4 regions of the Pseudalkalibacillus sp. Hm43 genome follow, and region 3 is predicted to be linked to each of the others. Evidence: predicted binding sites of a transcription regulator. Region 3 holds the regulator's gene; each other region holds the start of a gene.

Region 1 (3,760 bases), 310 kb from region 3:
GGCCAAAACGATCGCCGATGATATCTTCTAATGGTAAATCTAAATATTTCTCTGCATTCGCCAAAACATTACTCCCCCTCAACTACAGCCAAGTTCTCGTTTTCTAAGATGTTGGTTTCTTCATCCAGTCCAAAAGCGACATTGGATTCAATCCACTTACGTCTCGGTTCGACCTTATCGCCCATTAATACGGATACTCGACGTTCCGCTCTCGCGATATCTTCAATTTTCACACGGATGAGTGTACGGGTCTCCGGGTTCATCGTCGTTTCCCATAACTGATCCGCATTCATCTCACCAAGACCTTTGTAGCGTTGAATCGTATATCCTTTTCCGACTTTTTTGATGGCTTGTTTGAGGCCGTCTTCATCCCATGCATATTCGATGACTTCTTTCTTGCCTTTTCCTTTGCTCACTTTATAGAGCGGTGGTAAGGCGATGTACACTTTACCGGCTTCAATCATCGGTTTCATGTAACGATAGAAGAAGGTCAACAGCAATACCTGGATGTGGGAGCCGTCTGTATCGGCATCTGTCATGATGACGACTTTGTCATAATTGGAATCTTTTATCGTAAAATCAGCCCCGACACCTGCACCGATGGCATGGATGATCGTATTGATCTCTTCATTTTTGAAGATATCGGCAAGCTTAGCCTTTTCGGTGTTGATGACTTTACCTCTGAGCGGAAGAATCGCTTGGAATCGTCTGTCGCGCCCTTGCTTGGCAGATCCGCCTGCAGAATCCCCCTCGACGAGATAGAGCTCATTCTTATTAGCATTACGAGATGATGCTGGCGTCAACTTACCGCTCAGCATGGAATCTTTACGATTCTTCTTTTTGCCGTTCCGAGCATCCTCACGTGCTTTGCGAGCGGCTTCACGTGCCTGAGAAGCTTTGACAGCTTTACGAACGAGCATCTCACTTACTTTCGGATTTTCCTCAAGGAAATAGTTGAGCTGCTCTGAAACGACCGCGTCAACGGATGATCGAGCATCGCTCGTACCTAGTTTGCTTTTCGTCTGACCTTCGAACTGAAGTTTCTCTTCAGGAATCCGAACCGACACGATGGCAGTTAAGCCTTCTCGGATGTCCGAACCATCAAGATTTTTATCTTTTTCTTTCAGAAGTCCGGTTTTCCGTGCATATTCATTGAACACGCGTGTCATTGCCGTTTTGGAACCAGACTCGTGCGTTCCACCATCTTTCGTCCGTACGTTGTTGACGAAGGATAGCATGTTCTCGGAGTATCCATCATTGAATTGAAAAGCGAATTCGACTTCTATGGCATTCTGGAATCCCTGAAAAGAGACGACAGGATGCAAGGTATCTTTTTCTTCGTTCAAATAATTGACGAATGCTTCGATTCCCGTATCAAATTGGAACTCCACTTTTTCATTATCATTATCTCTTAGATCATGTAATTCGATCTTCATGCCTTTCAAAAGGAAAGCAGCTTCTCGAAGACGCTCACTTAACGTTTCAAAGTTGTATGTCGTTGTAGAGAAAATACTCGGGTCCGGTTTGAAGTGTACGATTGTACCGGTTTTTCTAGTTGTACCGATTTTCTCGAGCGTCGTTGCTGGTTTTCCACCATTCACAAACCGTTGATGGTATATGACGCCGTCTCGATGGATGGTCACTTCCAACCATTCCGAAAGTGCATTGACGACAGATGAACCCACACCATGTAGTCCACCACTTGTTTTATATCCACCTTGACCGAATTTCCCCCCGGCATGTAAGACGGTAAAGATGACTTCTGGTGTCGGTTTACCTGTTTTGTGCATACCTGTTGGCATCCCACGTCCTTCATCCACGACGCTGATGCTGTTATCTTTATGTATCTTGACAGTGATGGCATTCCCATACCCAGCCAATGCTTCATCGACTGCATTATCTACGATTTCATATACGAGATGGTGTAATCCCCGGTTATCTGTACTTCCGATGTACATACCAGGTCGTTTGCGGACAGCCTCAAGACCCTCCAGAACTTGAATGGCATCATCATTATATGAAAGCTGTTCTCTTGTAGCCAAAACCCTCGTGCCCCTTTCAAAACTCAGACAAACATTTTTTAATTGTATCGTATCAGAACATTTGTTCACATACAACGTTTTACTTGTTACATTGTTCATCAATAGTATCGGTTATACATCTATTATCTTTTATTCATGCCTGCAATGAACCATTATATCATAAGGCTTAAGCCGTTCTAATCTTATATTACCATTCGTTTTGCCCGTTTTGAGTGGTTTTCATTCAATTTTCCTTTTGAAAGCCAAAATGAACCACTCTGCGTGGAGTGGTTCATTACGTTTACATGGATGCGTGTTCAACCTTAATGCAACGATCCATGATGACTGTCGTTTTTGTATTTTCTAGCATGTTCGCAGCTTCTTCATTAAATATCCCTAATTGCGCCCAGAACACATCAGGTTGTAACTCTTTCGCCTCTTCAGCAATGGCCGGAAGTTCTTCGCTACGTCTGAAAACATTTACGATATCAATAGGACCTTCCACATCTTTAAGTGATGGGTAAGCTTTCAACCCCATGGTTTCTTCAATTGTCGGATTGACAGGAATGATTTCATAACCGTTGTCTTTCATGTAGCTGGAAACCTGATAAGATGTCCTTTCGGGTTTATCAGATAACCCAACAACAGCGATTCTCTTTTTCGTTTGAAGAATGTCTTTTATTTTCGATTGATCTGGATTTTGAAAAGCCATTGATACCACTCCCATTGAAATGTATTTAATTCTAACCTTTCACGAAACGCCCTTTTTCAAACATCCTCCATATAATATTCGTGGTGATGTAATGGATTTCCTGCTATTACAGGCACTTGTTGGTTCCACTTTTTCTTACAGCAACATATATTGTAATCAACTAAATAAGTTGCTCTAATGCAAAAAATGGAGGGAATATTCATGTCTAACCATATCAAGAAGAAGTTATCATACTATACTTGTTTGCTGAATGTATTATCCATCATCGATGAAAAAGAAAAAGAAGAGATCTTGATGAAGATCCAACAAAGAAATCCCCACCTCTAAAGGAGGAGATGGGGATTCTTTAAGTTTAGCCGATTTTGTAAACGCCTCGGTACTTATCGGACAGATACTGGATTAAATGTTCTGCGTTCAATCCTTCTCCTGTCACTTCTTTGATGATTTCAATCGGTTTTTTCATTTTACCGTGTTGATGCACATTCTTCGTCAACCATTCTTTAATTGGAAGAAGGTTGCCTTCCTTCAGTTTTTGATCGAAGTCAGGGATGTCTTTCAACATTGCATTTTTCAACTGTGCAGCATAAATGTAGCCTAGTGCGTAAGACGGGAAGTAACCGAAGTCTCCACCAGACCAATGGATATCCTGAAGTACACCTTCTGCATCATTTTTCGGTTCTATTCCTAAGTACTCCTTCATCTTGTCATTCCAAACTTCAGGAAGGTCCTTCACTTGGATTTGATCGCTGAAGAGTCCCTTTTCGATTTCATAACGAAGGATGATATGGAGCGGATATGTCATCTCATCTGCTTCAATACGAATCAATGATGGTCCGGCAACATTGATGGCCCTATAGTAATCATCCATCGATACGTTGTCGAACTGACCGTTTGAATAGGATTTGAACGTATCATAATTGTTTTCCCAGAAAGAGTAGTTTCGTCCAACGAAATTCTCCCAGAATAGGGATTGGGATTCGTGGATCCCCATGGAGGTACCTGTACATAATAGTGTTCCAATCAAGTC
Region 2 (3,760 bases), 840 kb from region 3:
CCCGGCAGCTTTCCGATGAAACTGCCGATCAATCCAAATAAGATAAATACGATGCCGATGATGATGAAAATCTTATTCATGACCGTTTCGGTTCCTCCAAATTCAAATGCTGATATGCTAACCTTGTAGCCATACGACCACGTGGTGTCCGTTGGATGAATCCGATTTGTAGCAGGTAAGGTTCATAAACATCCTCAATCGTTTGAGGTTCCTCACCAATCGTTGCTGCAATCGTATTCAAACCGACAGGACCACCTTGATAATTTTCTATGATCCCTCTTAACAATTTATAGTCAATATTGTCTAATCCTAAACGGTCGACCTGTAGCCTTTCCAGCGCTTCGTCTGCAATGTTTTTCGTAATGATGCCATCACCTTGGACCTGAGCAAAGTCCCGGACCCGCTTCAACAAACGGTTCACGATCCGAGGTGTCCCTCTTGCCCGACGGCTCAATTCCTCTGCTGCATCCGGCTGAACCATTATATCAAAGAAATCTCCGGTACGGATGACAATTTCGGTCAAGTCATCCAGTTCATAATAATCCAAACGACTATGTACGCCAAAACGATCCCTAAGTGGTGCAGACAAAAGACCCGCTCTTGTCGTCGCGCCGACTAATGTAAAAGGAGGCAGATCCAAACGTACAGAACGAGCGGTTTCCCCTTTTCCAATGACGATATCCAGACAGAAATCTTCCATGGCAGGATATAAGACTTCCTCTACAGATCGATGAAGACGGTGGATTTCATCAATGAACAGGACGTCTCCCGGCTCCAACGCCGTTAAGATCGCTGCCAGATCACCAGGACGTTCAATCGCAGGTCCACTCGTCGTCCGGATATTCACACCCATTTCGTTTGCAATGATGCAGGACAATGTCGTTTTCCCAAGTCCAGGCGGACCATACAATAATACATGATCCAAAGGTTCACTACGCATTTTAGCCGCTTCAATGAATACTTGCAGGTTTTCTTTCACCTTGTGTTGGCCGATATATTGTTGGAGATATTGTGGACGCAGACTGAACTCCAACGTTTCATCGCCCTGATTCAATTCATTTGAAATGATACGATCTTCCATATTTCATCCACCTCGATCAATTCAGTAATAATTGCAAAGCTTTTTTTATGTATTGATCGGTTGAGAGTTCACCTTGTTCTTCAAGCTGCGGAACGATCTTTTTGATTTCCTTTTGACCATAACCGAGAGCCTCCAAGGCTTCCAAAGCATCATCCAAGCCTTCTTGTGGCGTGTAAGATTGGACAGGCTCTTCATCAAACAACGTTTCTGTCCAGTTAGGCAGCTTCCCTTTCAAATCCAGTATCATTTGTCTCGCTGTTTTTTTACCAACACCAGGGAATCGTGTGAGGAATTTTTCATCTTCATTCTCGATTGCCTGAACAACTTGTGTCGGTTTTCCGGAAGCGAGAATCGCCAATGCACCTTTCGGCCCTATTCCGGAAACTTGTATCAGCTTCATGAAAAGATCGCGCTCATCTAAATTTTCGAAGCCATATAAGGCCAATATATCTTCTCGTACATGTTGATACGTATAAATTGTCGTCGTCTTCCCAATTTCCCTTTGGTACACGAATGGGTTTGGACAGTTGATTTTGTATCCGATATGCCCACATTCAACAACAACGTGGTCGGTATGTATGTATTTCACTATGCCAGTAATATAATCAATCAACCTTTATTCTCCCCTTAAAATGCGAACATTTCTTCCTATTTCCTCATTGTAGCATATCCTTTTTAAAAAAGTCGAAAGAATCTCCCATGCTTCTCCCATGAAAAAAGCAACCCGTGAAGGTTGCTTGTACATTAATTCGTGGCATATGGTCGGAATCGTTCCAATACCTCAGTATATTCTTGTTTCGACTGGATTTTGATCCCTTGTTTCAGATCTTCCATCAGACCGCTTTCCAGTTTTTCTATGTCGATTTGGAAGAATGACTGGATCACTTCTTCCTCGTGCGGTCGCCCGTTGAAGATTGTCAGGATCCCCTCCTCTGTCAAACCGAAAAATCCATTCACCTTGGCTTGTGGAGAGATGTCATCCACTTGTTGTTCGAAGATGACTTTATTCACTTCTTGATCGACGAGTTGCCAGTCTGCATAATTCGCCCAGAAGTCCTCCATCGACCAGATCGTTTCATAGATGACTTCTTCACTTTGCTTCCCATCGATGTATGTTCGTTGAAGATAAACCTCGACCGTTATAGGTCCACTGACAGTTTGAGCTTCTACTTCAGCATATGGCTGCGTTTTCGTTTTCGAGGGCAAATTCGCCTTCACTTCATCTTCAAATGTATGAAACAAGAAGACGTAAACGGTCCCTAATACGGTTACTACTAAAGGAAAAACCCACGATGTTTTGATACGGAAGGATTTCACCTTACGATCACCTCACGAAGTTATTAAAGGCATAAGTTCAATCAATAATAGTTTTACCGTATTAAGGAAAAATATCCATATTCAATTAGGATAGGAGGGTTTCGTACTCCTCTTCGTCAATATCCAAGTTATGATAGACTTCCTGAACGTCATCCAAATCCTCAAGTACATCAATCAATTTGACTACTTTTTTGGCTTCCTCATTCTCGATCTTTGATAGCGTTTGAGGAATCATCGTAATTTCCGATGAAGAGATTTTATAGCCTTTCGACTCTAGTTCGGATTTTACAGTCGCATATTCTTCGGGTTCCGTGTAGATCTCAAACATACCATCATTCAGTTCATATTCTTCTGCACCGCTATCAATGACTTCAAGCATGAATTCATCCTCAGGTAGAGTTACGTCTTCCTGATTGATGACGATCAACCCTTTCCGGTCAAACATGAATGAGACACAACCAGACTCTCCCAGATTTCCATCGTGCTTGGAGAAGGCATGTCTGACATCAGCTGCTGTCCGGTTTTTATTATCTGTCAGCACTTCAACCATCACAGCTGTCCCACCAGCTCCATATCCTTCATAAACGATTTCTTCGTAGCTGACTCCTTCTAAATTGCCTGTCGCTTTCTTGATTGCACGGTCAATGTTCTCATTTGGCATATTTGCAGCTTTCGCTTTGTCGACCACCAAACGTAACGAAGGATTGGTTTCTGGATCTCCTCCACCTTCTTTTGCAGCTACATATATATCCTTAGCGAGTTTCATGAAGATTTTCCCGCGTTTTGCATCCTGCGCATTTTTTCTGCGTTGTATGTTCTTCCATTTAGAATGTCCTGCCATTGTAACTCTCTCCCCTTCATGGATCACAGGTTTTTATCCTAATATAGCATAAGATGCGGACTGGCTTAAAGCCAGTACAACTCTATGTATGGCAATAAAAAAGATGATTCCGGAGAGAGCCGGAATCACCTAAAGGAATGTTTAGCGGTTGTTTTGAAATGGACGTTGAAGTGCGTCTCCGATATCATCCATAATTGCGTTGACATCCGATTGTACCTCAGCGAAACCATTTCCATCTCGCAAATCGTTATCTACGTCGCGGATACGTGTAAACATATCTTCATCCGTTGTGATACGGACGTTTTTATCTGTCATTTTTTGAACCGCATTTCGGACTTTCGGTTCTACGTCGCGATCGTTACGATCATTCGTGTCGATTCCGATCAGGACAGAATCTCCTGTTACGACAACACGTGCATCGTCGACATCACGCATGTTCTCAACTTTACGAGCGATTTTTCTAGCAAGGTCCCCACCTTCATAATCATCCGCATAATTGATCTCTGCGCGATCCAAGTCAT
Region 3 (3,760 bases):
CCTCACCCGTTGTTATACAACAGTATACCAGAGTTTCATTCTGATGCAATACAAAGACAAGCCTGATTTGAAAAAATATTCAAATCAGGCTTGTTATCAATGTTTACGCTTTTTTTCGTTTTTCAATTTATCGGGAGTTACATCATTTCCTTCCGGGTCGACGACTTTAATCGACTTCAGTTGGTTTTTGAAACCTCCGCGGAAAGCCTTGAGATATTCTGCTCTCAGTTTTTGTTGTTCGTCCTTCTCTTTTGGACTAAGTCCTTCAGCTTTCGATTTTCTTGCAAGTTCATTGATCCGATCTATTTTTTGTTGTGAAAGCATATCGCTAAACTCCTTTAACCAGATTCATTTTATAAGTGTAACGTATTTCGATTCATATTTCTAATTTTGTGCATCCACATATTCTTGATACCGCCGGTGGACTGTTGCTTTAGAAATATCAAACCCTAATCCGTTAAGAGTCGTCGCGATTTCCTTAAATGTCAACTCAAGCTGCCTAAGCCTTACAATTTCTTCGATGGGGACTTCCTTGCGTTCTCGTCCACCTTTTGTCAAATTGGACAGGTTCCGTTCAGGTCGATAGCCTTTGTTGACTGCTCTTCTCATTCCTCGTTTGATCTTTGCATTATGTAACTTCCGTTGATAGTCTTCTACTAGGCTCACGATTTCAAGCACCATTGAATCCGCTTCTGTAAGTTGGATTTCCCCTTGCTCACTGATCGTATAGCATTTTACACCATATTTTCCCAGTGTGTGAAGAATGGCGATTTTGGCACTTCCCCTGCCGATCCTCGTTTCGTCTTGTACTAGTAAAACATCCGCATAGCCTTCTTTTGCTAGATCCATTACTTGAAGCATGCCGTCTCTTTCAATCTCAAAACCGCTTTTCATTTCTTGGATGACCTCTATAATTTCAAAATGAAACTCGGCTGCGAGTTGTCTAAGCTCCATTTCTTGACGCTCGAGAGAAGATGCTTGTGTTTCTTTTTCTGTGCTGACTCTACAGTATATGACTGCTTTCATGTAATTCCCTTCACTTCTGTTCGGTTATTTGGATGCAATCTGGTTCATATCCAATTTAACAGGGATCGTGACCGTTTGTCCCGGTTGGAGGCTTTCTGCTTGTACACCATTATTTTTCTCTACCCAATTCACGAATGCTTCAGCTGTAAAAGTATGATCTTTTTTATATTTGGAGGATAAACCCCAAAGCGTATCCCCTTGTTCAATCTTGATCTTCACGTATTCTGCTTCCGCTTCAGAGTTCGCTTTTACGAGTGAATAACTTCCCATTATTGAGACAATCACAATCAATACAATTACGAAAGACCAACCGTTCTGTCTTTTCATTACAAATCCCTCCGATACGAATATCTGTTCTCATTTGATAAATTCATTGTAATAAGAACGCCTGTTCTTGTCAACCGTTTTTCTCGAACTTATGTTTGTATGTTCGCCGAACACATGATATACTTAATGCAACAAACGAGGAGAATTGAGGTGGACAGAATGAAACTATCACGCCGGCAACAAGACATATTGAATTACATAAAGTTTGAAGTGAAACATAAAGGATATCCTCCTTCTGTCCGTGAGATCGGGGAGGCAGTTGGACTCGCATCCAGTTCGACCGTTCATGGACATCTATCACGTCTTGAGAAAAAAGGGTTGATTCGTAGAGACCCTACCAAACCTAGAGCGATCGAAGTCATTACAGAGGATATGGATACGACCATACCGAAGAGCGAATCGATCAATGTTCCTGTCATTGGTAAGGTAACTGCTGGTCAACCTATCACGGCTATCGAAAACATAGAAGAGTATTTCCCTCTACCAGATCATATGGTAGGAGATGACAATGTATTCGCATTAGTTGTCCAAGGTGATAGTATGATAGAAGCTGGAATCTATGATGGAGACATGGTCATCGTGAAACAACAGTCCACTGCCATCAATGGGGATATCGTCGTAGCTATGACAGAGGAAGATGAAGCGACAGTCAAACGATTCTTCAAGGAAAGAGATTATGTCCGACTTCAACCGGAAAACGCTTCTCTGGAACCGATTATTCTAAAAAATGTATCTATACTAGGAAAAGTCATTGGAGTCTATCGAACCATACACTAGATTCCGTGGTAAGGAGGAGTGCGGATGATCCGCACTCCTTTTTTTATTGCATATGTTGTGCGTATACACTCTACAACTTAAGCTCTAAAACTTTTCATTCCTATGACCGTTCCACTTCATTTACAAATGTGTGAAAATAAAGATATGAAAAGCAGCCTATTCAATGTTATTTCAATGGAGGTGTTGTACATGAATGAATTGTTCCGGAAGAGGATTGGAATTTCGAGCCAGGAAACGGTTGATTTCCATAACCTGGAGCAGGTACTCCAAAACTTATCAAGGACCATTCCTTTTGAAAACATACGCATCATGCAAAATAAGACGCAACCTCTGACAGAAGATTACCTGATTGACAAGCTTCTAATAAATGAAGAAGGTGGACTTTGTTATGAACTGAATCCTTTACTTTATCTATTCTTGATTGAAAATGGTTTTGAGGCGTATATGGTGCGTGGAGTCGTTCTGAACGGTGAACCGCTCGGAAGAACCCATGTCGCCATTCTACTGATTCATAACAGCAAAAAATATCTTGTCGACACTGGTTTTGGTGGTAATCTGCCATTGAAGCCGGTCCCTTTGAGTGGTGAGAAAGTGACGTCTTCCAACGGGGAATTCTTTGTGAAAAAATCAGAAAACGATCTGGGAGATTATACGCTCGAACTAAAATTGAAGCATAAAGATAAAGACTGGAGAGCAGGTTACACTTTTGATTCGACGGAACAGATCGAAGATGTCACAGCGTTCAACGATATACAAAAAACAATCATTGAACATGAAAAATCGCCATTCAACAAAAACCCTCTGTTAACCCGATTGACTGAGAATGGGAGAATTACATTAACCGATACCACCCTGACCCGATGGGATCATGGTCAGCACGAAAAGGTTGAAGTCAAACCCAATCAATTCCAAGAGTTATCAAAAAAACACTTCAAATTGGATACCGAAATGATGGAATAATAAAAGGGATCACCTGAAATGGTGATCCCTTCTCTCTTATCAGACTTAGAAAAATTGTCGTGGATTGATAGCATTGGATTTGCTCATATTCCATTGACCTTTATGAATTTCAAAGTGTAAGTGCTGTCCAGTCGATCTTCCTGTATTCCCCATAATTCCAATTTGCTGTCCTTTTTGGACAGATGCACCGTTTCCAACATTACGACTTCTTAAATGAGCGTAAACGGTTGTGTATGTTTGTCCATTGAGATAGTGGGCAATAAAGATGACATTTCCGTAACTGCTAGAGTAGTAGGATTTGATGACTGTCCCTGACGCAGATGCGACAACTGGAACTGTCCCACCACGCGCAATATCGACTCCAGGATGCATGCTTCCCCAACGAGGACCGTAACCGGATGTGAAATATCCAGCCGATGGTTTCATGAACAAGCTGCTTGAAACAGATGGTTTCTTAACAGCCGGTTTGCTGCTGGTTGAATTGCTGTTTGAAGAAGAATTACTGCTCGATTGGCTTGAAGACGATTTCTTTGCAGCCGCTTTCTCTTTTGCCGCTCTTTCAGCTGCTGCTTTTCTTGCCGCAGCTTCTGCAGCTGCCCGAGCTGCTGCAGCCCGTCGCGCCTCTTCTTCCTGTCGGCGTTTTTCAGCTTCGAACGCAGCTTGCTGCTTC
Region 4 (3,760 bases), 1.5 Mb from region 3:
AGTATAGTAAAAAGGTAATGACTTCCCCAAGTAGAAGTGAAAGTTCCCCAAGAAAGCAGGAAAGTTCCACGAGTTGAAAAGAAAGTTCCACGAATAGGCCAGAAAGTTCCACAAGTTGAAAAAAAGTCCCCCGAAGAATGAAGGGAACTTCCCATGAAATCATAAAATTTACTCTTTTAAAAAGAAAAAAAGCGGCTCGCTGCCGCTTTTTCCAATCAACTGTTTTCGTTCTGGAAGTACACTTCTTCATATGGTTGAACGACGACGAAACCGTCTCCTTCGAACCGCATTTGGATTGATTCACCGCTACCTCGACCGAAGAACGTTTTCAACGACACGTCCGTCTGGAAGTCTGGGGAGAGGGACCCGGACCAGGCGACGGTTGCATTCGGATCAGTCAACACAGGACGTCCTGGCTTCACCTGGATCGTCAACGGCTCATAATGGGAGGTGATTGCAATCATCCCGGTTCCCTGGCAGTGCACGTTGAACAGACCACCCGACATCATACCGGTAATTCTGCGCATGAGCTTGATGTCCCAATCAATCGACGGCTCAAACGCCAACAGGTCATTTCCATTCACATAAATGGAATCGTTCTGAAGCTGCAAGATGGAAATCTTCTTTCCCTGATCCGCGAGATAAAGCTTGCCGGAACCATTCGCTTTCATAAGAGAAGCACCTTCACCCGTCAGTGCTTTCTTGAACATTTTTCCGATTCCATGTTCAAGGATCCCTTCACGGACAAACTTGATCTGCCCATGATACGTCACCATTGACCCGGCTTTCGCCCAAACAGTCCCATCTAAATTGACCTCAAGGATTCGAGGCGTTTCCAGTTCGAAAAAGCCTTCTCCTTTATCTTCCTGGGAGGTTTGTCGTACAAATTCTTCAATTGAATACTTTGACATCGAATCACCTACATTTCTTCTTTATACTCTTTTACGTTCACCACCCGCAGAAAGTTTCCTTCATTTTCGCTCTTCTAAAATGATCACTTTTCCTCCCTCGCCTTGAGCGGGGTAGGACTCCATCATGCCACCAATCGGCCAGACTTCTAGTTTTTGTCCGATTTTGAATGCTTCAATATCTTGGACTTTCAACCAATATGCCTCAGGACTTGCAGTTTCCAGCAATTCTTGGATGCTCATCTGCTCCAGCTGTTCCTTCGTGATTTTTCCGATCAAAAGAATCCGAGAGTCATCCTTATCAGCCACATATCCGGTGAGGGAATGTTCCCAAAGCTCTTCTTCATTCGTTCCTGTATCGCTCCCTGAACTCCCGTCATTCATTGAACTTCCACATCCGACCAGGGAGAGGAAGAATAGAAAGATAGCCCCGATGTACCAACTTTTCATAAAAACACACCCTTCTTTCGCAACGTTTCTTCTTGATTTGAAACGGGAACCTTTCAATAGAAATCAAACCTATTTCTATCTGTATAGACGTTTTGATCAGGTCCAACGTTACATGGAAAATTTCCAGAATTTAAAATGCGAATGTAAGTTCGTTTTTCTTGTTATTTTTTCCTTCTCCTGTGCTATAATGTTGGATAGTGAGATTTAGGAAACGGAGGGAATTCAGGGTATGAATCAGAAGTTCGAGCTCATGTCTAAATACCAGCCAGAAGGGGATCAGCCCAAAGCGATCAAAGAATTGGTCGAGGGAATCAACGCTGGCAAGCGACATCAGACCTTGCTTGGTGCAACAGGTACCGGTAAGACGTTCACGATGTCCAATGTCATCCAACAGGTGAACAAGCCGACGCTTGTCATCGCACATAACAAAACCCTCGCTGGTCAGTTGTACAGTGAATTCAAAGAGCTTTTTCCGAACAATGCGGTCGAGTATTTCGTCAGTTACTACGATTATTATCAACCTGAGGCGTATATCCCTCAATCCGATACATTCATAGAAAAAGATGCGAGCATCAATGATGAAATCGATAAACTCCGACACTCGGCAACGTCTGCGCTTTTTGAACGGAACGATGTCATCATCGTTGCCAGTGTCTCTTGCATATACGGTCTAGGTAATCCGGAAGAATACAAGGAACTCGTCGTTTCATTACGCTCCGGTATGGAAAAAGATCGGGATCAACTGCTACGCGACCTGGTCGATGTCCAGTACGCACGGAATGACATCAATTTCACACGTGGTACGTTCAGAGTTCGTGGAGATGTCGTCGAGATTTTCCCTGCGTCCCGTGACGAGCATTGCCTCCGCGTCGAATTTTTCGGAGATGAGATTGATCGGATTACAGAAGTAGATGCCTTGACGGGTGAAATCCTTGGTGAACGGAATCACGTAGCAATCTTCCCTGCATCCCACTTCGTAACGCGTGCTGAAAAGATGAAGCTTGCGATAGAACGGATTCAAGCGGAACTTGAAGAAACGTTGAAAGAGATGAAAGAGAACGGAAAACTGTTGGAAGCCCAACGACTCGAGCAACGTACCCGTTACGACATCGAAATGATGGAGGAAATGGGCTTCTGCTCTGGAATCGAGAACTACTCAAGACACTTGACGCTACGACCAGCGGGATCGACGCCTTATACGTTGATTGACTACTTCCCTGAGGATTTCTTACTGATGGTGGATGAGTCCCACGTCACGCTTCCTCAGGTTCGAGGTATGTATAACGGGGACCAGGCACGTAAACAAGTGCTGGTTGAGCATGGCTTCCGTTTGCCTTCCGCGAAAGATAACCGCCCTCTCAAGTTTGAGGAGTTTGAGGAAAAAGTAGGTCAGTCGGTTTACGTATCTGCAACTCCAGGTCCATACGAGCTCGAGCATTCGCCTAAGATGACCGAGCAGATCATCCGACCGACAGGATTGCTTGATCCGACGATCGATGTCCGCCCGATTGAAGGACAGATCGATGACTTGATGGACGAAATCCAGGAACGTGTCAAGAAAAAAGAGCGTGTCCTTGTGACGACGTTGACGAAGAAAATGTCAGAGGACTTGACTGATTACTTACATGAAAATGGTGTGAAGGTCCGATACTTGCACTCCGAAATCAAGACACTTGAGCGGATTGAGATTATCCGTGACTTGCGTAGAGGCGTGTTCGATGTACTTGTCGGAATCAACCTGTTGCGTGAAGGTCTCGATATTCCAGAAGTTTCTCTCGTCACGATTTTGGATGCAGATAAAGAAGGGTTCTTGCGTGCTGAACGATCGTTGATTCAGACGATCGGTCGTGCTGCGCGTAATGCCAACGGACATGTCATCATGTATGCGGATAAAATTACGAAATCCATGCAGATTGCACTCGACGAGACGGAGCGTAGACGTACGAAGCAGATTGCTTACAATGAAGAGCACGGCATTACACCTACGACGATCCAAAAGTCGATTCCGGATCTCATCCGAGCGACCGTCGATGCAGAAGACGAAGCAGGTACGACGAAAGAGAAGCCTGTTGCGAAGATGACGAAGAAAGAACGAGAAAAAGTCATCGAGAAGATGGAAAAAGAAATGAAAGAAGCGGCCAAGGATCTCGACTTCGAAAGAGCGGCCGAGCTTCGTGACTTAGTATTAGAGCTAAAAGCGGAAGGATGACTCCTATGCCAAACGAAAACATTACAATCAAAGGAGCGAGAGAGCATAACCTGAAGGGCATCGATGTGACGATCCCTCGGAACAAACTGGTCGTCATGACCGGTTTGTCCGGTTCAGGGAAGTCTTCTCTTGCATTCGATACGATTTATGCGGAAGGGCAACGCCGTTACGTGGAGTCCCTCTCTGCATATGC

The links. The regulator LexA, encoded in region 3, represses DNA repair genes until DNA is damaged. The targets are predictions, from matches to a motif close to CGAACATATGTTCG.
Region 1: a site for LexA is predicted at 2,097-2,110, ahead of parE (DNA topoisomerase IV subunit B). Genes of this name have one in related genera too.
Region 2: a site for LexA is predicted at 1,717-1,730, ahead of ruvA (Holliday junction branch migration protein RuvA). Genes of this name have one in related genera too.
Region 4: a site for LexA is predicted at 1,497-1,510, ahead of uvrB (excinuclease ABC subunit UvrB). Genes of this name have one in related genera too.

The regions. Positions count from the first base shown of each region.
Region 1 covers NZ_CM135129.1:422,892-426,651, reverse strand. Annotated here, with positions in the region: gene parC (DNA topoisomerase IV subunit A) at 1-64, opposite strand, end outside; gene parE (DNA topoisomerase IV subunit B) at 69-2,042, opposite strand; gene ACXQIQ_RS02245 (CoA-binding protein) at 2,323-2,733, opposite strand; gene ACXQIQ_RS02240 (hypothetical protein) at 2,935-3,060, shown strand; gene ACXQIQ_RS02235 (carboxypeptidase M32) at 3,086-3,760, opposite strand, start outside.
Region 2 covers NZ_CM135129.1:3,625,442-3,629,201, reverse strand. Annotated here, with positions in the region: gene ACXQIQ_RS18805 (DUF2905 domain-containing protein) at 1-80, opposite strand, end outside; gene ruvB (Holliday junction branch migration DNA helicase RuvB) at 77-1,081, opposite strand; gene ruvA (Holliday junction branch migration protein RuvA) at 1,098-1,694, opposite strand; gene ACXQIQ_RS18790 (BofC C-terminal domain-containing protein) at 1,826-2,398, opposite strand; gene ACXQIQ_RS18785 (YebC/PmpR family DNA-binding transcriptional regulator) at 2,484-3,239, opposite strand; gene ACXQIQ_RS18780 (YhcN/YlaJ family sporulation lipoprotein) at 3,381-3,760, opposite strand, start outside.
Region 3 covers NZ_CM135129.1:728,696-732,455, forward strand. Annotated here, with positions in the region: gene ACXQIQ_RS03950 (DUF896 domain-containing protein) at 97-324, opposite strand; gene ACXQIQ_RS03955 (YneB family resolvase-like protein) at 385-1,026, opposite strand; gene yneA (cell division suppressor protein YneA) at 1,051-1,353, opposite strand; gene lexA (transcriptional repressor LexA) at 1,513-2,130, shown strand; gene ACXQIQ_RS03970 (arylamine N-acetyltransferase family protein) at 2,320-3,090, shown strand; gene ACXQIQ_RS03975 (murein hydrolase activator EnvC family protein) at 3,136-3,760, opposite strand, start outside.
Region 4 covers NZ_CM135129.1:2,923,839-2,927,598, forward strand. Annotated here, with positions in the region: gene ACXQIQ_RS15260 (AIM24 family protein) at 216-911, opposite strand; gene ACXQIQ_RS15265 (YobA family protein) at 972-1,358, opposite strand; gene uvrB (excinuclease ABC subunit UvrB) at 1,588-3,567, shown strand; gene uvrA (excinuclease ABC subunit UvrA) at 3,573-3,760, shown strand, end outside.